Regions from separate parts of the Paraburkholderia sp. J10-1 genome, predicted to be linked through region 2. Evidence: predicted binding sites of a transcription regulator. Region 2 holds the regulator's gene; each other region holds the start of a gene.
The links. Region 2 encodes FliA, which starts transcription of late flagellar genes. Its sites were predicted from a motif close to CTAAAGTTTNNNNNNNNNNNGCCGNTA; they were not measured.

Region 1 (6,800 bases), on a different contig from region 2:
ACTCAAGTCTTACGACCCTGAAATTTTTCGAACCTTTCGTTGCGCCCACATCGAATGCCTGATGCTGAAATTGTTGCGTAAACGCTGAATACACCTATTGACAGCAATATTTAAATAACAAGCATTCTCATTTGCAATACAATCCGCATACTTTTCCGGGCCGCTCATGGGGCCAGCTCCGCGAGCCCTGTCTGACCGGCAAAGCATAACCATTCGCCCGGAGCCTGAGCGCAGCACCAAGGCATCACGGAGCGCCAGCGCTACCTTGCTACGAACCCTTTTTATGTCCGCATCACGTTTGTCCTCGTCTTTCAACTTGCCTTCGCGTCTCCCGACTTCCCGCGCTGCCATCCTCGCCGCCATTGCTGTCGCCTTCAGCCTGCCCGCCGCGGCATTCGCGCAAGCTGCCGCAACGCCCACGGCAGCGAGCGGCGCCGCCGCAACCGGTGACGCAAGCAACGCCACGCTGCCCGCCGTGAAAGTGCAAGCGGCCCAGGAAAGGCTGCCGGGCGATCTGCAGCCGACCTTCGGCGGCGGCCAGGTGGCGCGCGGCGGCGACTTCGGCGTGTTCGGCTCGCAGAAGAACATCGACATGCCGTTCAGCATGGCGACGTACACGGCGAAGCTGATCGAAGACCAGCAGGCGCGCACCATCGGCGACGTGCTCTCGAACGATCCTGCTGTGCGCACGGCTTATGGCTACGGCAACTTCCAGGAGATCTACGTCATTCGCGGCTTCACGCTCGACAGCGACGACATCTCGCTCAACGGCCTCTACGGCATCACGCCGCGCCAGCTCGTCGAGACCGCCGCGCTCGAGCGCGTGGACATCTTCAAGGGCGCGAGCGCGTTCGTGAACGGCGCCTCGCCCAACGGCAGCGCGATTGGCGGCAGCGTGAACCTGCAACTGAAGCGCGCCGACGACAAACCGCTCACGCGCGTGACGCTCGAAGGCAGCGCCTCGGGCGAGTTCGGCACGCATATCGACGTGGGCCGCCGCTTCGGCGACAACGACCAGTTCGGCATTCGCGTGAACCAGTCGAACCGCGACGGCGAAACGAGCATCGACGGTGAAAACCGCCGCAACAACCAGACGGCCGTGGCGCTCGACTGGCGCGGCGACAAGCTGCGCCTCGAAGGCGACTTCCTGTATCAGCGCCAGCACGTGTCGGACGGGCGCCCGGTGGTCTACGTCCTCGGCGACGAGATCCCGGCCGTGCCTTCGGCCACGCACAACTACGCGCAAACCTGGTCGTATAGCGATGCCGAAGACACGGTCGGCATCCTGCGCGCCGAATACGACTTCCTGCCCGGCTGGACCGCGTATGTGACGGGCGGCGTGCGCCACACGAACGAGCACGGCGAATACTTCTCGCCCTACTACACCGATCCCACGAACACCTATGGCTCGCGCCTGGGCGTCGTGCGCAAGGAAGGCGCGACCTCGGCGGAAGCGGGCGTGCGCGGCCACTTCGACACCGGCCCGGTGAGCCACTTCGTGACCGCGGGCGCCTCGATCGTGCGCGTGGAAACGCAGTCGGGCTGGACCTATGGCGGCCCGTTCACGACCGATCTCTACAACACGCCGCAGGTGCCGTATCCGGCCACCACGATGCAGGCCGGCATGGACGGCAACCCGCCGATCACGGCGCTGAACCTGCTGCGCAGCATCTCCGCTTCGGACACGCTCGGCTTCTTCCATGACCGCGTGCTGTTCACGGTGGGCGTGCGTCACCAGGAGATTCTGTCGAACGGCTACTCGTCGTCCACGCTGCTGCAAACGTCGAACTACAACGACTCGATCACCACGCCGCTGTTCGGCCTCGTGGTCAAGCCGTGGGAGAACGTGTCGATCTACGCGAACCGCAGCGAGTCGCTTTCGGCAGGCGGCATTGCCCCTCAAGGCACGACGAACTATGGCGCGCAGCTCGCGCCGGAACGCACGAAGCAGTATGAAGTGGGCGCCAAGTACGACAACGGCAAGTACGGCGCGCAGCTCGCGCTGTTCCAGCTCGAAAAGCCGCAGACGTACACCAATAGCGCGGGCGCCTATGTGGCCAACGGCAACGAGCGCCATCGCGGCGTGGAAGCCTCGGTGTTCGGCGAGGTGTACAAGGGCGTGCGTTTGATTGCGGGCGCAACCTATATCAACGCCGTGCAACTCGACACCGACGGCGGCTCGACCGACGGCAAGACGCCGGTGGGCGTGCCGAGCTTCCTGCTCAACCTGGGCGCCGAGTACGACGTGCCCTGGGTTCAGGGCCTCACGCTTTCGGCGCGCTGGACGCATACGGGTCCGCAGTATTTCGACGCGGCCAACACCATGTCGATCAAGGCATGGGACACGGTGGATATCGGTGCGCGCTATGCGACGAACGTGTTCGGGCGTCCGACTACGTTCCGCGCGAACGTGTATAACCTCGCGAACAAGGCGTACTGGTCGTCGACCAACGGCGGCTATCTGACGATGGGTGCGCCGCGTACCGTGCTGTTCTCGATGACGACGGACTTCTGATCGGCAATCGAGCGCACATAGCACTGTGAAGAAAGGGCCCGGCAGTTCATCTGCCAGGCCCTTTTTGCTTTTGCCGTATGTCTACGGACAACACACGTTCGTTATCTGCCCACCACGGTAATCGCAAACCCATCCCAGCCCTTGCTTCCCACCGTCTGCACAGCCGTTGTCTCCAGCCGTTTGTCGTGAGCCAGCATGTCGAAATAGCGCCGCAAGCCGACCACATCGTCCTCGTGATGGGCAGGATCGGCCACGCGCCCTTCCCGCACCACGTTATCGGCAACGATGACCGTACCGGGACGCGATAGCTTCAGCACGCGTTCGAGGTAGTTCGGATTGTTGCTCTTGTCCGCGTCGATAAACACGAAGTCGAACGGCGGCTCGCCTTGCGCAATCAGCGCGTCGAGCGATTCGAGCGCAAGTCCCGTCACGACCTTGACCTTCGCATCGAGCCCCGCCCGCGCGATGTTGGCGCGCGCAACGGCCGCGTTCTCCGGGCTGAATTCGAGCGACACCATCGCGCCATCGTCGGGCAGCGCGCGCCCAAGCCAGATCGCGCTATAGCCGCCCAGCGTGCCGATTTCGAGTATGCGCCGCGCGCCCTGAATGCGCGCGAGCAGATGCAGAAACTTGCCCTGATTCGGCGCCACGTTGATCGCACGCAGGCCCGCCTTCGCGCTTGCCGCGAGCGCGCCGTCGAGCGCGTCATCCGGGCCGATCAGCCGGTCGCAGAACCAGTCATCCACTGCTTGCCACGTTTGCTCGTTCATTACCCTGTTCCCCGTCTGGATCACGCTGCCAAGATTACCGCATCCGCTCGCGCAACATCAGTTCGGCATCCTGATTGAATGACTCTGAAAGCTGACTCGGCACGCGAGGCGCAAGACCCCGTTGCGCATTCGCAACGCCGCCGCTCTTTGTTGCGCGCTCAGGAATTGTCAAACGCCCCAAGCGGGCCGCCGCACCCACGCGCGCAACTGTCAAATCGGCCGCCAGGCCGCGCCGGCCCGTCGTCTGCGCGCGCTACGCAACAGGCATAAACACGTGCATTCATAGGGCACGATCCTCTGCTCTCCGCTACACTCCACCCACATTGACGCCGTTTCGAGATAACGACTGGCGGCACCACGCCGCTAATATCCCTGATCGCTGTCTTTACTGGATAAAGACAGTCACTGCGAAGAAAACAAAGGGCTGTTGCGATGCGACTATCCGTTCAAGTTGGGCTGGGCGCGCTCGTCGCCGGATTGCTGCTGGGGGCGAGCCTCTTCGCGGTGGACAAATCGGCTATCGCGGCTACACAGACCACCAAGGCGGCAGCGCCCGGAGCAAGCGACGTTCCCGCTGCCGCGCCGGCAGCGGCCTCCGCCGCGGTGACCGGGCCCGTTGTCATCCAGACGGCGCCCGGCGCCGTCATTCCCGGGCCTGCCGCGCCCGCGCCGCTTGGCGAGCCGCGCTCACGCACGTTCACGCTGCGCCAGATGGGTGTGTACGGGCCGATCGCGCTGCGCGGGCTCGATCCCACCGCCGGCATGAGCGTCGACGTGCGCACCGACGAAGTGGTGACTGGCGCGAAGCTCAAGCTCGTCTACACCTACTCGCCCTCGCTGATCTGGTCGCTTTCGCATCTCAAGGTGTTTGTGAACGGTGAAGTCGTCGCGACGATTCCGCTCGTGAAGGAGACAGCCGGGCAACTCGTGACGAGCGAGATCGATCTCGATCCGCGCCTCTTCACCGACTACAACCGCATCACCGTGCAGATGATCGCGCACTACACGCTCGATCATTGCGAGGATGCCTATCATTCGAGCCTCTGGGCCGACGTGAGTCCCGAGACGTCGCTCACGCTCAACACGGCGGGCATCGTCCTGCCGGATAGTCTTGCGCTGCTGCCCGTGCCGTTCTTCGACCGCCACGACAACCGGCTCGTGCGCGTGCCCTTCGTGCTGGCCGCCAACGCGGGCGTGCCCGTGCTGCGTGCGGCGGGCGTGGTCTCGTCGTGGCTCGGCGCGCTCGCGAGCTATCGCGGCTCGCGCTTCCCGGTCACGCGCACGGTGCCACCCGACGCCAACGCCATCGCGCTCGTGCTGCCGGGGCAGGTGCCCGAGGGGCTGAAGCTGCCGGAGATCACGGGCCCCACGATCTCGGTCATGGCGAACCCGGCCGCAGATCCGCAGTCGGGACGCAAGCTCCTCGTGCTCGCGGGCCGCACGCCCGAGGAACTCCAGAACGCCGCCTATGCACTCGCGCTCGGGCAGGCGGGCATGACGGGCAACAGCGTGATGGTGAAGTCGATCGATCTCGGGCCTGAGCGCAAGCCCTACGACGCGCCGAACTGGGTGCCCACCGACCGGCCCGTGCTGTTCCGCGAGCTGGTCACCGACCCGCAGCAGCTCCAGGTGTCGGGCTACAACCCGCCCGCGATCCGCGTGAATCTGCGCGTGCCCGCCGACCTCTACGCGTGGGCGCGGGGCAACGTGCCGCTCGATATCCGCTATCGCTACACGGCGCCTTCCGCGTGGAACGACTCGGTGCTCAACGTGAGCATCAACGATCAGCTCGTGCGCTCGCAGCGGCTGCGGCCCGTCACGCGTGCCGCCGACGAAGCGCGCATCAACGTGCCGCTGCTCTCGGGCTCGGACACGCGCGCTGCGACCAATCTGGAGATTCCCGCGTTCCGCGTGGGCAGCGACAACCAGTTCCAGTTCCAGTTTCATATCGATTCGCAGAAGACGGGCCTGTGCACGTCCACCGCCACCGATGTCGCGCGTGCGGCCGTCGATCCCGACTCGGTCATCGACTTCAGCGGCTTCGCGCACTACACGGCGCTGCCCAATCTCGCCTACTTCGCGAACAGCGGTTATCCATTCACGCGCATGGCCGACCTCTCCGAGACGGCCCTCGTGATTCCGGACGAACCCGACACGAAGGATCAGGAAGCCGTGCTCACGCTGCTCGGCCACATGGGCCAGTGGACCGGCCTGCCCTCGCTGCGCCTGACGATCGTACCGGCCAGCCAGGTGGACACCGTGCGCAACAGCGACCTGCTCGTGCTCGGCGTGGGCTCGGGCGCGCAGTTGCTCGAAAAGTGGGGCAAGGACCTGCCGCTTCTCATCGAGCGCGGCAGGACCGAGGTGACCACGCGCGACCAGCGCTCCGGCTGGCCCGGCTGGCTTGGCGGCACCGAAGACGAAGACCCGACGCCGTCGGGTCGCTCGATCGTCACGCTCGGCGGACCGATGGCGGCGCTGATCGGCTTCGAGTCGCCGCTGAAGTCGGGCAGAAGCGTGGTGGCGCTCGCCACCACCTCGTCGGCCCAGCTCGGCGACGTGCTCGACGCGCTTCAGGACGGCGCCAGGATCTCGCAGATGCACGGCGACCTCACGCTCGTGCGCCACGGCCAGGTTGAAGGCCTGCGCGTGGGCGAGCGCTATTTCGTCGGCGATCTGCCGTGGTATGCGCGCGCCTGGGTGTTGATCTCGCGCTACCCGTCGCTGATGGCGCTCGCGGGCATTCTGGCCGGTCTGATCGTTGCGCTCACCGTGTTCTGGGCGCTCGGCCGCATGGCCACCCGCCGCTCCGGGACCTGATCATGCGCCCGGGTTTGGCTACGGTCGCGCCGGCTCTGGCGCCACGGCTCGCGCCCCGGTTCGCGCGCTGGCTCACGGCCGGCGCGCTCGCCTGCGCGCCGCTCGCGCCGCCAGGGCCACTCGGGACACTCGCCGCACTGACACTGCTGATGCCGGCTGCCACGGCGCACGCGGCTGCGCAGGCCGCACCAGGTGCGCCAGGTGCGCCAGGTGCAAACGCTACCGCCGCAAAGTCCGCCAGCCCCGCCGCCTGCGCCTGGCCCGCATGGAGCATATTCCGCAGCACGCTGCTGAGCGCCGACGGCCGCGTGATCGACGCGAGCACGCCTCGCCAGATCACCGTTTCCGAAGGGCAGTCCTACGCGCTCTTCTTCGCGCTGGTCGCGAACGACCGGGCGAGCTTCGACAAGGTCCTCACGTGGACCGAAAACAATCTCGCGCAGGGCGATCTCGCCTCGCATTTGCCCGCATGGATCTGGGGGCGCCGCGATATCGGCGATGACGGCAAGCCGGTCGCGGCTGCGGACGCTTCCGCTCCCGCGCCGGCCAGCGCCGCGCACGCCGGCGAGCCCCAGTGGGGCGTGATCGACAGCAACCCCGCCAGCGACGCCGACCTCTGGATCGCCTATACGCTGCTCGAAGCCGGGCGCCTCTGGAACGAGCGCCGCTATACCGCGCTCGGCACGATCATGGCC
Region 2 (6,800 bases):
TGGAAGAAGGCGTGCCGATTCGCGACATGCGCACGATCATGGAATCGCTCGCGGAGCACACGCCTCGCATTACCGACGCGCACGATCTGACAGCGGCGGTGCGCATTTCGCTTGGCCGCGCGATCACGCAGCAATGGTTCCCCGGCAACGCCGACATGCAGGTCATGGGTCTCGATGCGAACCTCGAGCGCGTGCTTTCGCAAACGCTCACCTCGGGCCCGAACCCCGGCCTCGAACCGGGTCTCGCGCATACGCTGCTCACGCAGACGGAGCAGGCGATGGCGCGTCAGCAAGCGCTGGGCCTCTCGCCCGTGATGCTCGTGCAGCACGCGTTGCGCCCCATGCTCTCGCGCTTCCTGCGCCGCAGCTTGCCGCAACTGAAGGTGCTGTCGTATGCCGAAGTGCCGGATACGCGCAACGTGAAGGTGGTGAATGTGATCGGGGCGCATTGATCGCGCCGGGCGCGTTGCCCACCGGATCGAGGAAAAGCCCGCTTTGGCGGGCTTTTTCGTTAGTCGAGCCGCGTGCGGGCGTGGCGTAAAGCCAGCCTGGAGGCCTCCACACGCCACTTCTCCCACTCGCGCACCTCTCGCGCCGATTCCGCGAATTACCCGCATTTCTCCGCCCTGATCCATCGATCATGGGGGCCCCACCTTCGAAATAATTCCAACATCGGAAAAGGCTTTGCGAGCGACGCACGGCCGGCAGCAATCCAGCGCCATTCCAGCAACAGACGACCGGCGGCGGCATCAGCCGCTTACCTCATCAGGGGCTCAGCTTGAACATTCGCAAATTCATCGGTGGCACCAGCCGCGACGCGTTACGGCTCGTACGCGAAGCGTTGGGTGCGGACGCCGTCGTTCTGTCGAACCGCACGCTCGACGACGGCAGCGTTGAAATCGTCGCGCTCGCGGACCGCGATCTCGCGGCGATCGCGCCGGCCGATGCTGCCGCGGCCCAAGCGCTGGTTGGCTTGAGCGGCCAGGGTGGTCAAGGCGGCGCGTTCGCGCAGCCCTCCGCCATGACGCAAATGCCGCGCTCACCGCGCGCTGCGCCCGGCGCACCGGCTGCGCTCGCCGCCCCGATCGGCGCGGCGAACCCCTACGCGAGCGGCATGCCGGACGTGTTCTCATCGGTGTTCGGCGCGAGCCCGGAAGTGGGCGCCGAAAACGGCGGCGCGAATGCCGACGCCGATACGCCGGATGGCGATCACGCCGCCGACACCGCTGTCTCGCTCGGCCAGGCAACGGGCCAGGCACCGGCGGCAGCGTCCGCCGCAGGTGGGTCGCTTTCGCCTTCGTCGCGCGCCGCGGCAGGCCAGCAGGCCGCGCAATCGGCGATGCCGCCGACGCTGCATGCCGCGCTGCAGGCAACGCAATCGCAGCAAACGGTGCCGCACGCGCACTCGCCGCTGCAAATGGCGCTGCAGGCCGCGACCGAGTCGCTTGCCACATCCGCCTTTGCGCCATCGTTTGCGTCCATGACGCCGGCCGCGAACGCCAACGCCCCGGCCGCCGCCCGCGAAGCCGCGGCGCGCCTCGAGCAGGCCGCCGCCGCGAGCGCGAGCGATGCGCCGCGCACGATGGCCGAGTCGAACCCCTGGCTCATCGATCACGCTCGCCGTATCGCAAACCAGCAGAACGCTCCGCGCGTGCCGGGCATGACGCCCGCGGCCGCAGCCGCACGCGGTCTTGGCAATGTCGCCGATCCGGTGCTGCCGCCCGATGTGGACGCCAGCACGCCCGACTGGGCGCTCGAGGCCGCGCACGTCGCCGCGCGCCGCGCAGCACAGCGCCTCGGCCACGGCCCGGAAGCCGCGGGTCCCGCGCCCGGCAGCCGCAACGCGCAGGGCGCCGACGCGGCACAGACCGTGAGCGAAGCGATCCGCGCGCGCATCGAGCAAGTCGTCAACGAAACCGTGATGAACGAACTCGCCTCCATGCGCGGCATGATGGAAGAGCAGTTCGCGGGCCTCCTGTGGGGCGAACGCCAGCGCCGCAGCCCGGTGCAAGGCGCGCTCACCAAGCAGCTGTTCGCCGCGGGCTTTTCGGCGCAGCTCGTGAAGATGATGATCGACCGCCTGCCCGAAGTCGAAACCGAAGAAGCCGGCATGGAATGGCTCCAGTCGGTGCTCGAATCGAACCTGCCGGTGCTCGAAGACGAAGAGGCGCTCATGGAGCGCGGCGGCGTGTTCGCGCTGATGGGCCCGACCGGCGTAGGCAAGACCACGACCACGGCGAAGCTCGCCGCGCGCTGCGTGATGCGCTTCGGCGCGAGCAAGGTCGCGCTCCTCACCACCGACAGCTACCGTATCGGCGGCCACGAGCAACTGCGCATCTTCGGCAAGATCCTCGGCGTTTCGGTGCACGCGGTGCGCGACGGCGCGGACCTCCAGCTCGCCCTCACCGAGCTCAAGAACAAGCACATCGTGCTGATCGACACGATCGGCATGAGCCAGCGCGACCGCGCCGTGGCCGACCAGATCGCCATGCTGTGCGGCGCCGGCCGCCCGGTGCAGCGCCTGCTGCTGCTCTCGGCGACCAACCACGGCGACACGCTCAACGAAGTCGTGCAGGCCTACCAGAGCGGCCCGGAAAACGCGCCGCTCACGGGCTGCATCCTCACCAAGCTCGACGAGGCGACCAACCTCGGCAGCGCGCTCGACACGGTGCTGCGCTACAAGCTGCCGGTGCATTACGTCTCGACGGGCCAGAAGGTCCCCGAGAACCTTTACGTGGCGACGCGCCGCTTCCTGATCCGCAGCGCGTTCTGCATACCGCGAGAGAGCTCGCCGTTCGTGCCGCACGAAGACGATATCCCGGCGCTGCTGTCGGCACTCTCGACGCGTTCGAATTCGCAGGCTCCCGAGGTCAGGTTTGGATAAGTTCGTAATCGATCAGGCTGAAGGGCTGCGGCGGCTCCTCGCGCGCGAAGGCTCGCGCGTGGTCGCGGTCACAGGCGGCGCGGGTTCGCCCGGCCGCACGACCGCCGTGGTCAATCTCGCGGCGGCGCTCACCGCGCAGGGTAAGGACGTGCTCGTGATCGACGAGTGCCTCGGACCCCGCTCGGTCTGCTCGCTGGTGGGCAATGTGCGCGGCGCAGGCAACTTCGCCGCCGTGATGCGCGGCGAGCGCACGCTCGACGAAGCCGTGGGGCGTCACGCACTCGGCTTCGGCGTGCTGGCCGCCTCGCGCGACAACCGCGCGCAGTACACGTCCGCGCAACTGCAAAAAGTCATTTCGGGCCCCGCGGACATCGTGTTGATCGACGCGCAGCTCGATGCCGAAGGCGCGCTCTCGCCGCTCGCCATGCACGCGCATGACGTGCTGATCGTCATGCGCATCGGTGCGCAGTCGATCACGGATGCGTATGCGTGCATGAAGCGGCTGCACTTCGCGCATGCGATCGCACAGTTCCGCGTGCTTGCGAATCATGTCGCGAATGCGAGCGACGCGCACACCGCAATCGAAAACCTCGCCGGGGTGGCGAGCCGCTACCTGAGCGTGTCGCTCGAAAGCGCCGGATGCGTCGCCGCCGATCAGCACATGGCGCAGGCGCTCAAGCTCGCGCGCTGCATCGTCGATGCGTTTCCTTCGACGAACGCCGCGCGCGACTTCCGGCACGTGGCCGCCGAACTGCCGCACTGGCCCATGCGACCCGCGGTTTCGGCGTGCTCGCCGGCCACGGCGCGCGCCAGCGCCGCATTCGTCCCCGCGGACGAAGCACACGAAGCGGCGGGCGACGCACCCGCCGACGACCTGGACGGCGTGCCGCGAGACGGCGTCCAGCTACACGCTACGCATGCAACAAACGCCGCACACAGCGCGCTCGCCGCGAACGCCGATTCGTTCGTAGCCAGCGTGACGGGTGTGCATCCCGCACCCAACGCAACATCCGCGTCCGCACCGGCCCATGTGGGCTGGCGGACCGATACGCCCGCGCAGCGCACGTCGCCGCAGCACGTCTGACGTGCTCACGACGACGCCAATCAGGGACATGAGAAGTGGAGAGCACGATGTATAACGCTCAAGGAAAAATTTCGCAGGCCGACGTGCTTGCGAAGTACGCGCCGCTCGTCAGACGGCTCGGCTTGCAGCTCGTGGCCAAGATGCCGGCGAGCGTGGACCTCGACGACCTGATCCAGGCCGGCATGATCGGCCTGCTCGACGCGGCCAACCGCTACAAGGAAGATCAGGGCGCGCAGTTCGAGACCTACGCGAGCCAGCGCATTCGCGGCGCGATGCTCGACGAGCTGCGCAGCAACGACTGGCTGCCGCGCAGCCTGCGCCGCACCTCGCGCGAAGTCGAAAGCGCGGTGCACCAGGTGGAGCAGCGGCTCGGGCGCTCGGCGAGCGAAACGGAGATCGCCGAGCATCTGAGCATGCCGCTCGACGAATACCAGAGCATGCTGCAGGACCTGCATGGCAGCCAGCTCATCTATTACGAAGACTTCGACCGCTCCGCCGAGGACGAACCGTTCCTCGACCGCTATTGCGTCGATCACTCGGACCCGCTTTCGGCGCTGCTCGACGACAGCCTGCGCGGCGCGCTCGTCGAAGCGATCGAGCGGCTGCCCGAGCGCGAGAAGCTGCTCATGTCGCTCTACTACGAGCGCGGCATGAACCTGCGCGAAATCGGCGCGGTGATGGAGGTGAGCGAGTCGCGCGTGTGCCAGCTGCACAGCCAGGCGGTGGCGCGCCTGCGCACTCGGCTGCGCGAGATGGCGTGGGCCGGCCAGGAGAATTGAGGCGGTAGACGCCGCGCCTTCGCTGGCGTGGGCTGGGTTGCGGTGAAAGAGCCGGGGTGCGGGAGCGCTCCGGCTTTTTTGTTTGGCGGGCAGTTCGAATTGCGTGGTGCCAATTTGTCACCACGCGTGATATAGTGGCTCCACTCCGTCAATGGAGAGCGACGCGAACGTGAACCGCGGGCCGCGCATCCGCCAAACGATGTAGGCGTGTGCCAGGCCCGAAAAAAGGATGAACAATGGCTATCAACAACGGTATGGAAAACTCCAGCCGCGGGCGAATCACTGCCCGGTTGAGCGCGGAGAAACAGGAAATCCTGCAGCTTGCTGCAGACCTTTCGGGCAGCACCCTCAACCAGTTTATTGTGCAGGCCGCGCTTCGGGCCGCGGAGCAGGTTATCGAGCAGGAAGAGGTCATTCGTTCCATTCGCCTGACGATGGACGAATCGAAGCGCTTCTTCGCTTTGCTGGACGAGCCGCCGAAGCCCAATGAAGCGCTGCAGCGCGCGATGGCTCGTTTCAGGAAGAACAAGAGTGCAAACGCAGATTCGTCAGCTGAGGGAGAGCGATGACCGCAGCAGCTTCGACTGTGGCGTCGACTCGATGAGCGAATGGATTCGCCACGTAGCGAGTCAGCACCAAAAGAAGAATCTATCTCGCACTTACGTTGCAGCGGTGTCGTCCGCGCCGCGCACGATTGCGGGCTACTACGCCCTTGCGGCGACAGCGGTAGAAACGCAGGGAATGCCGGCCGCACGGCTGCCGAGGAGCGTGTCCGCAGTCCTGCTCGCCCGGCTGGCGGTAGACAGGCGGCACCAGGGCCTGGGCCTTGGCGAATATCTGCTGATGCACGCACTGGATGTTGTTCTGACGACGGCGGAGTCGGTGGGCGTGCAGTGTGTTCTCGTCGATGCGCTCGATGAGAACGCAGCGGGCTTCTATCGGAAATACGGATTTGAGCCGTTCACCGATGCGCCGCGCAGACTCTTCCTGCCGGTCGCGACGATCAAGCAGGCATGAAAATCTGAAGGCGATCCGTTGCCCCAAACAAAAAAGCCGAAGCGGCAACGCTTCGGCTTTTGTCTTTGGCGAATCCCTGGTGAGCGCCGCTTACAGCCCGAACGCCGGCAGCCGCCCATCGGGGCCGTACAGCATCGCGCCGTTGCCCGTTTCGCCGCGCAGGATCGCGAGCGCGCGGCGGTTATGTTCCATGCGCGTGCGGATCATCATGCCGATCGTGAGATTCTTGCGGCGCGCGCGTTCGGTCGAACCCTTGAGCAACTCCCACTGGCTCGCGAGACGCGTGTCGCCGTCGCAGGCCATTTCGATGCCTTTGCGGCCGCCGGGGAGGCCGAGGCCTGCCAGCTGCGCGTCGCGCGCCTTTTCGAGGCCTGCGAGACGCTGCGTGAGCGTCGTCTTCTGCTCGACGATTTGCGGGAGCGCCTCCATGCCGTCGGCCGACACGAGCGCCTTTTCTTCATAGGCGAGCAGCGACGCGAACGCCTCAACCGTGGCGTGTTCGTCGATCAGTGTGGCCAACAGGGCATCTTTCATTGCAAGGCACCAAAAAAGCGAAGTGTGCGCGGCGCTCGTGCGTCGAACGTCAGTTAGCCGACGTCGGCTTAACGAGGTCGCGGGCGGTCTGAATCACGCCGTCGGCAATCTTGCCGGAATCGATCTGCAGCGTGCCGTTGCGGATCGCGTCCTTGATCGACTGCACGTGTGCCGTGTCGATGTCGGCGGAGCCGCTCGCGGCGAGCGAGCGCATCGTCGACGACAGCGACGAGAGGTTCACGTTCGCGCCCGCAGCGCTCGTGCTGCTTGCCGCGCCGGAGGTGGCCGCGCTGTCGGTGCTGGCGGCGCTTACGCCGCTCGAATCGGCTTGCGAGCGCGCAAGGCCATCCTGCAGCGGGCGCGGATCATTGCGGGTGGAGGAGTCAACTTTCACGATGGGCTTTCCTGATCGATTTGACCTTGATAACGGCATAGGTCGGGCCGAACTTTAGCCGAAAATCCCACCGTTACATGCTGTTACGTGTGCTGGCGCACAAAGCCG
Region 3 (6,800 bases), on a different contig from region 2:
GCCGAGCAACGAATGGGACGCGATTGCGCTGAACTACACCTCGGGCACGACGGGCGACCCCAAGGGCGTGGTCTATCACCATCGCGGCGCGTACCTCAACGCGGTGAGCAACATCCTCGAATGGGACATGCCCAAGCACGCCGTGTACCTCTGGACGCTGCCGCTCTTTCACTGCAACGGCTGGTGCTTCGCGTGGACCGTCGCCGCGCGCGCGGGCGTCAACGTATGCCTGCGCAAGTTCGACGCGAAGCTCGTGTTCGACCTCATTCGCAGCGAGCGCGTCACGCACTATTGCGGCGCGCCCATCGTGCAGGGCGCGCTCGCCGACGCCCCCGCGGAGTATCGCGATGGCATCGCGCACACCGTGCGCACGATGGTCGCCGGCGCGCCGCCCCCACCGGCCGTGATCGCGAAGATGAAGGCGATCGGCATCGAGCTTACGCATGTGTACGGTCTGACCGAGGTGTACGGTCCCGCTGCCGTGTGCGCGGTGCAGGAGCGCTGGCAGACGCTGCCCGAAGAGGAACAGGCGCGCCTCGCCGCCCGCCAGGGCGTGCGCTATCACCTGCAAAGCGGTGTGAGCGTGCGCAATGCGCAGACGATGGAGCCCGTGCCCGCCGACGGCGAAACGCTCGGCGAGATCATGTTCCGCGGCAACATCTGCATGAAGGGCTATTTAAAGAACGAGCGCGCGACCGAAGAGGCGTTCCGCGGCGGCTGGTTCCATACAGGCGACCTCGGCGTGATGACGCCCGACGGCTACGTGCGCATTACCGACCGCAGCAAGGACATCATCATCTCGGGTGGCGAGAACATCTCGAGCATCGAAGTCGAAGACACGCTGTATCGCCACCCTGCCGTCGCGCTCGCCGCCGTCGTGGCGATGCCCGACCCGAAGTGGGGAGAAGTGCCTTGCGCGTTCGTCGAATTGCGGCCTGGCGCGAGCGTGACGGCCGAGGAAATCATCGCGCACTGCCGGCTCTTTCTCGCGCACTTCAAGGTGCCGCGCGCCGTGCGCTTTGGCGAACTGCCGCGCACGGCCACGGGCAAGATCCAGAAATATGAGTTGCGCGCGCAACTAGGTTCGCAAAGCGCCATCGATCTGGCCGGCACGCAAGACGCGCCGAAAACACCTCGGTAAAAACGACACCGGCACCCGCCGGCCGGTACAGGTGACGCATTCGGGCGGCGCGCGCCGCCCGAATGTAACGCCAGTTGACAACGCGACCGTGCGGGACCTGTTTGCGATTGTCAGGCGTGGCGCTTAATCCTTTTTGCATCAAGGGCCAACTGTCAAAACGGCCCTTCGGGCATGAAGAATCGTATGAAACGAAAGCTTACAAGGTGTCACGTTTTCCTCCGCTTCGGGCCGATAAGCTTTGATCCGTGGTCGCAACACAAAGGCATCCCGATGCCGCGTGACTGACGACGCAACCAAAGAGGAGGTAACTCATGAATACCAAGAGCTGGAAGACCCCCGCCCGCGCCATCGCCGCAGCACTGATCGCCGGCGGCGCATTGATGGGCGCATCGAGCGCCTTCGCTCAATCCGCACCGTATGGGCTGCGTGCCGAATCGACGCCGCAATACGGCCAACCGCACATGATGCCGGTGGACGCGCATGTCTCGATCGGCTGGCACGATGACCGTTATTGGGACGGCCACCGTTACTGGGCGCACGACGAGTGGATGCACCATCATCCGCACGATCCGGGCCCCCCGCACTATCGTGACGGCGACCATCGTCCGCCGCCCCCGCCGCGTTACTGATAACGTACGCCTGATCGACGGGCCGCCTTCCCTGGCGGCGCCGGAGGTGGCACACCGAGGCCGGTCTTCCCGAGGGGAGATCGGCCTCGGCGCATTTCAGCACCTTACTCAGCCATGTGCGCACTCAGGCGCAAATATCATTCGGCATGCGAAATAATTTTCCGACAATGCCCGCCACACGGCCATTCCAGCCCGCCGCGCCGGGCGCCGGGCGCCACCCGAAAGGCATACGTCAGTAATTGAAGGTAATGCGAAAGTGTTGCCGGTCGCACGGCCCGCTAGTAACGTTGTCGGGCGTTTCGTTCCCCGGAGCGCACGGTGTATTCTCATTGCCCGGCCAGCGATGGCCGGGATTTTTTTTGGCACCCGTGAGAACACTAGCGCGCGCCGAACGCGAAGCGCACCAGGTTTTTTTTCCGATTGCGGACGCAATTTTGCGGACGTAATGTGGGATTGCCTCTTGAGAACAGGCGAGCCTTGTGACCCCCGGTCGTGACTCAGTCCGACCGGGGATTTTTTTGGCTTCTGTGCGCTTGGGGATTCGCGTCGGCCGCAACGGCGCCGCGAGAGAAAGGACTATGACGGATCACCGAATGAGGAGTTCGGCTTCGCTCCAGCCAGAGCTAGATCCGTCATGCCGAGCATTATCCGGCCTGAAAGCCAGGGCGTCACTAGCATCCCGCGCAAAGATCCATTACACAAACTGGCAAGATATGGGGCCGGACGTCGAAATCCGGTCGGTGCGCATCGGCTAACATGGTGGTTTCGCCTGCCGTGCCAACCCGCCTGTGCCGACTTTCACCCTCGCCCATCCCGTCACCGCGGAACTCGAGATCCGCAAGAGCCGCTTCATCGCGCACGCCATTCCCGTGGCCGACCGTGAAGCGGCCATGGCTGAAATCCGCCGTCTGCGCGACGAACATCCCACTGCCACGCACGTTTGCTGGGCCCTGCTCGCGGGCGGCCAGTCCGGCATGTCCGACGACGGCGAGCCCTCCGGCACCGCCGGGCGCCCGATTCTCGAAGTGCTGCGCCATCACGACCTGGACGGCGTGCTCGCGGCCGTGGTGCGCTACTACGGCGGCGTGAAGCTCGGCGCCGGCGGCCTCGTGCGCGCCTATACCGACGCCATCGCCACCGCCCTGCAGGGGGCCGCGCGCGTCGAGCGCATCGCGCAGGCGCGCCTCACGGTCGAACTCGGCTACCCCGACGAAACCCGCGTGCGTCACTGGATCGACCAGGAGCAGTTCACGCTCGTGGAAAGCCAATACACCATGACCGTGCGCCTCACGATCCAGCTGCCCGCCACCGCCGTGGAGGCCGCGCGCAACGCGCTAACCGACATCACGCAAGGCCGCTCCGGCTTCCCCGAGCACGTCTGAAACGTTCGCCCGCACCCCCCACGAAAGCGAGGCATGAACTTTTCAAATTCTTTTCAAATCTTTCATTAAGTTTCATGAAAGCTTGCCGTAATGAAAGCATGGCCGCGCATTCGCGCGCTCCGTCGACTCGACGCACCGGAACGAACGGACTTCTTTCATGGCAAGCACGATCACGAACACCACCGCCAGCGCGAACAGCGCGCTGAGCGACGCCGCCCAGTCGATCATCAGCGGCGCGACCAACTCCACGCTCGACGTCAACCAGCTCGTCAAGGCGCTCGTCAACGCGAAGATCGCGGGCCCAAGCGCCATCCTCAGCGCGAAGCAAACGGCCAGCAACACGACGCTCTCAGCGCTCGGCACGCTGAAGTCGGCGCTCGCTTCGCTCCAGAGCGCACTCGAGCCGTTCAAGGACGGCGCCGCGCTGCAACGCTTCACGGTCACGACGAGCGAAAAGGACAAAGGGTTGAGCGCGGTTGCCGGCAAGAGCGCGGTGGCGAGCAGCTTCACGGTCGAGGTCGATCACCTGGCGAGCGCGCACAAGCTCACCTCGGATAGCTTCGCCACGGGCGAGACGCTCGGCGAGGGCAGCCTCGACATTTCGATGGGCGGCAAGTCCATGCATCTGACGATCGCCGCGGGCAGCAACAAGCTCACCGATGTCGCCGCGGCGATCAACCGGGCGAAGGACAACCCCGGCGTCACGGCGTCGATCGTCAATGGCGCCGACGGTCAGCACCTCGTGCTGAGCGCGAACAAAACCGGCGCGGCCAACGCGATCGACGTGCAGGCGGGCACGGGCGTCGATACGCGCCTCGCTTCCTCGCAGATGCGCGAAGTCGAGCCAGCCGGCGACGCAGAACTGCACATAGACGGTACGCGCGTCACGAGCGCGAGCAACACGCTCGAGGGCGTGGTGAGCGACATCACGATCAAGCTCGAAAGCGCTTCGGTGGGCACGAAGCAAACGCTCACCATCGCCCCCGACACCGAAGCGACAGGCACGTCCATCCGCGACTTCGTGAAGGCGTACAACAGCTACGTGGACGCCCTGAACGGGCTGACCTCCTACACGGCCGCCACCGGTACGAGCAGCGCACAAGCGGGCGCGCTGCTCGGCGACTCGATCGCGCGCACGCTCGCGTCGAGTTTGCCGGCCGCCGTATCGGCGGGCGTGAAGGGCAACGACGGCGTAACCCACTCGCTGGGCGAGATTGGCATCAAGCTCGACAAGAGCGGGAAGCTGGAGATCGACGACGATACGTTCAAGAATGCGCTGCAACCGGGCAATCGCGCGATTGCAGCGCTGTTTGGCAGCAGCGGCATGACCGCGAAACTGAGCAGCGCCATCACGCCCTACGTGCAATCGAGCGGCATCATCGAGCGGCGCAGCACTGCCATCAACAAGGAACTCGACGACATCAAGAAGCAGTCGTCGTTGCTCGAGGCGCGCGCCACCCAGCTCACTGCGAAATTCAACAGCCAGTTCACCGCGCTCAATAACCTCATGTCGATCATGAACAACAACCAGCAATATCTGACGCAGCTTTTCGGCGGCGCGAACAGCGCGGGCGCGCTCGCGACCAATCACAAATAAGGCTTGAATGCGCGCGGCTCGACGCTAGCAAACGTCGAGGGCAGGCAAAAAAAAGGCCGCCGAACGAATCGGCGGCCAACAGGGGACGTGAAGAACAACCGCGAATCGAACTATCAAATCGACCCGACGGCCCCATCATCGCGAGCGAAAATTAAGCCAAACTTAAACCTGCGCAAAAAGCGATCGGGTATTCCGGCGCGATAGCGTGCAGGCAAATGAAAGAACGCGTAATAATGGGCTGGCTATACTTGAACTGTGCGTGAACTGGTCAGGGCCGCTCATTCAATCGTGCCCGCATGACCGACTTCTACCCAACCCGGAAGAGCCGCCATGTTTGATCGACTGCATCGATTTATGGAAGGCGCAGGTCCCGAGCGGCGCCATCGCGTCTGGAGCAAGATGCGCATTTTCGTGGCCGCGATGGGCACGCTCGGCTCCGCCGCCGGCATCGCCATCGCGGTGGTCGGCCTCATCAACTTCGACCACCAGAAGGTGATTACCGGCGTGGCCGTCATCATCGTCTGCACGGCGATCTACGTCACGATCCTCGTGCGCGACCGCAATCGCGTGGACTAGCGCCCTTGCCTGGCACGCCGCCCACGCGTCATTTCCTCACTGCAGTTTCTGGCCGTCGCGCGTGACCTGCACCGCCGTCGCGCTCACATAGTCGGCGCGAATGCTGTCGCCCACCTTGATCGATTCGAGCGGCACGTCCGGCGGCGCGACGACCACGACCGTGCGGGTCGGTCCGCGCAACGCGACCTTGCGGCTCTTGCGGTCGATCTTCTGCACCGTCGCAACCACCTGAACGCTGTGCGCCGTGGCCGCCACGCCACCGGAAGCGGGCGTGGTAGCGACCGTATCGACGCGCGAACGGATACCCCTCGTCGCCACCTTTTCGGCGCGCAGCAGCAATGCCTCCTTGTAGAGGATATTCACGTGATCGCCCGGCTTGAGCTTGCTCACGTCGCCGATGGTGGGATCGACCGCGACCGTCACCAGGTTGCGCCGCGCACCGCGCAGCGTGACCGAATTGGTGGCCGCGTCGATGCTCACGACCGTGGCCGTGGTCTGAACCTCGCCGATCTGCAGCTGGGCGTTCGGCGCGCTTTCAGGCGCGGCATCGGATGCCGTCTGCGCAAGCAGCGGCGTCGACACGCCGAGGGCAAACACGAGAACAGCGCCGAGCAGCGGCGCGGAAGAACGATTGCGCGTGGACATGTGGCAACTCCTTTTCGTGGATCGTCAATGGCAAGAGAACAACGCGGCACCGCTCGCGCGGATCACACGCCGTTCATGCAGGCTTCTTCGGCAGCACAGCGCAGATAGTGGGCATACACGCGCTCGCGTTCCTCGTTCGCAAGCTGGCGTTTTTCGGCGAGCCGCAGCATCCGGTGCCGGTCCGCGCCGAGCGTCGCGTAATAGCGCTCGGCGTGCAGGCGCTTGAAGCGCGTGTAGAAGTCCGGCCCGGGCAGGCCCGAATCGGTCGAGAGCAGCGACGCATAGTCGGCCTCGCTCGGCTCGCACAACGCAGCCGCGGCCGCCTCGAGCTTTTCGTAACGCTCGCGCAACGGCACGTCGCCCGCGAACAGGGCGTGAAACGCGCCATACGGCACGAGCGAGCGGCGGCTCGCGGCGCGGCGCAACAAACGACCTACCTTTTCATCGAGTTCTTTATTCATCCGCAGCGGCCAGAAAGCGGGCCGCCGCCCATGCCGCGCGTCGCTTGACGAAAAGCGCGCGCATTTGGCGGCCCGACAGGATTCAGGGACCCGTTTCGCTACGCGATACGTTGCGCGGCAAATCCGGCATTCTGCATTCGTTCATTCGAATCCAATCCGCATTCGAATCGATTCGAAATGTTTGCGAAAAACATTCTGCACAAAAAAATCAAATCACTCCCTGAAATTGCCCCGCTGACATCGTCACTCATGCCGGGCGGCGGTGATTTTTACCGGACAGCAGCCTGAAACGCTAACAAACATCTCCAGCCACCACTCCCGCGATTTAATCCATATTGAATAGAGTCGATCCGGCGAAATATCCGCCGA

Region 1: the regulator FliA is predicted to act here: its motif matches at 3,625-3,651, upstream of bcsB (cellulose biosynthesis cyclic di-GMP-binding regulatory protein BcsB).
Region 3: the regulator FliA is predicted to act here: its motif matches at 3,217-3,243, upstream of fliD (flagellar filament capping protein FliD).

The regions. Positions count from the first base shown of each region.
Region 1 covers NZ_CAJMYW010000011.1:22,297-29,096, reverse strand. The annotation lists gene U5A65_RS28670 (TonB-dependent siderophore receptor) at 284-2,515, shown strand; gene U5A65_RS28665 (O-methyltransferase) at 2,617-3,285, opposite strand; gene bcsB (cellulose biosynthesis cyclic di-GMP-binding regulatory protein BcsB) at 3,718-6,105, shown strand; gene bcsZ (cellulose synthase complex periplasmic endoglucanase BcsZ) at 6,255-6,800, shown strand, end outside.
Region 2 covers NZ_CAJMYW010000016.1:99,376-106,175, reverse strand. The annotation lists gene flhA (flagellar biosynthesis protein FlhA) at 1-452, shown strand, start outside; gene flhF (flagellar biosynthesis protein FlhF) at 779-2,884, shown strand; partial or broken gene U5A65_RS33270 (MinD/ParA family protein) at 2,877-3,659, shown strand; gene U5A65_RS33265 (RNA polymerase sigma factor FliA) at 4,016-4,747, shown strand; gene U5A65_RS33260 (DUF1778 domain-containing protein) at 4,984-5,316, shown strand; gene U5A65_RS33255 (GNAT family N-acetyltransferase) at 5,279-5,764, shown strand; gene U5A65_RS33250 (flagellar protein FlgN) at 5,855-6,298, opposite strand; gene flgM (flagellar biosynthesis anti-sigma factor FlgM) at 6,348-6,692, opposite strand.
Region 3 covers NZ_CAJMYW010000002.1:63,720-70,519, forward strand. The annotation lists gene U5A65_RS07130 (acyl-CoA synthetase) at 1-1,141, shown strand, start outside; gene U5A65_RS07135 (hypothetical protein) at 1,453-1,770, shown strand; gene U5A65_RS07140 (YigZ family protein) at 2,559-3,152, shown strand; gene fliD (flagellar filament capping protein FliD) at 3,310-4,749, shown strand; gene U5A65_RS07150 (DUF2964 family protein) at 5,080-5,325, shown strand; gene U5A65_RS07155 (hypothetical protein) at 5,362-5,970, opposite strand; gene U5A65_RS07160 (hypothetical protein) at 6,033-6,431, opposite strand.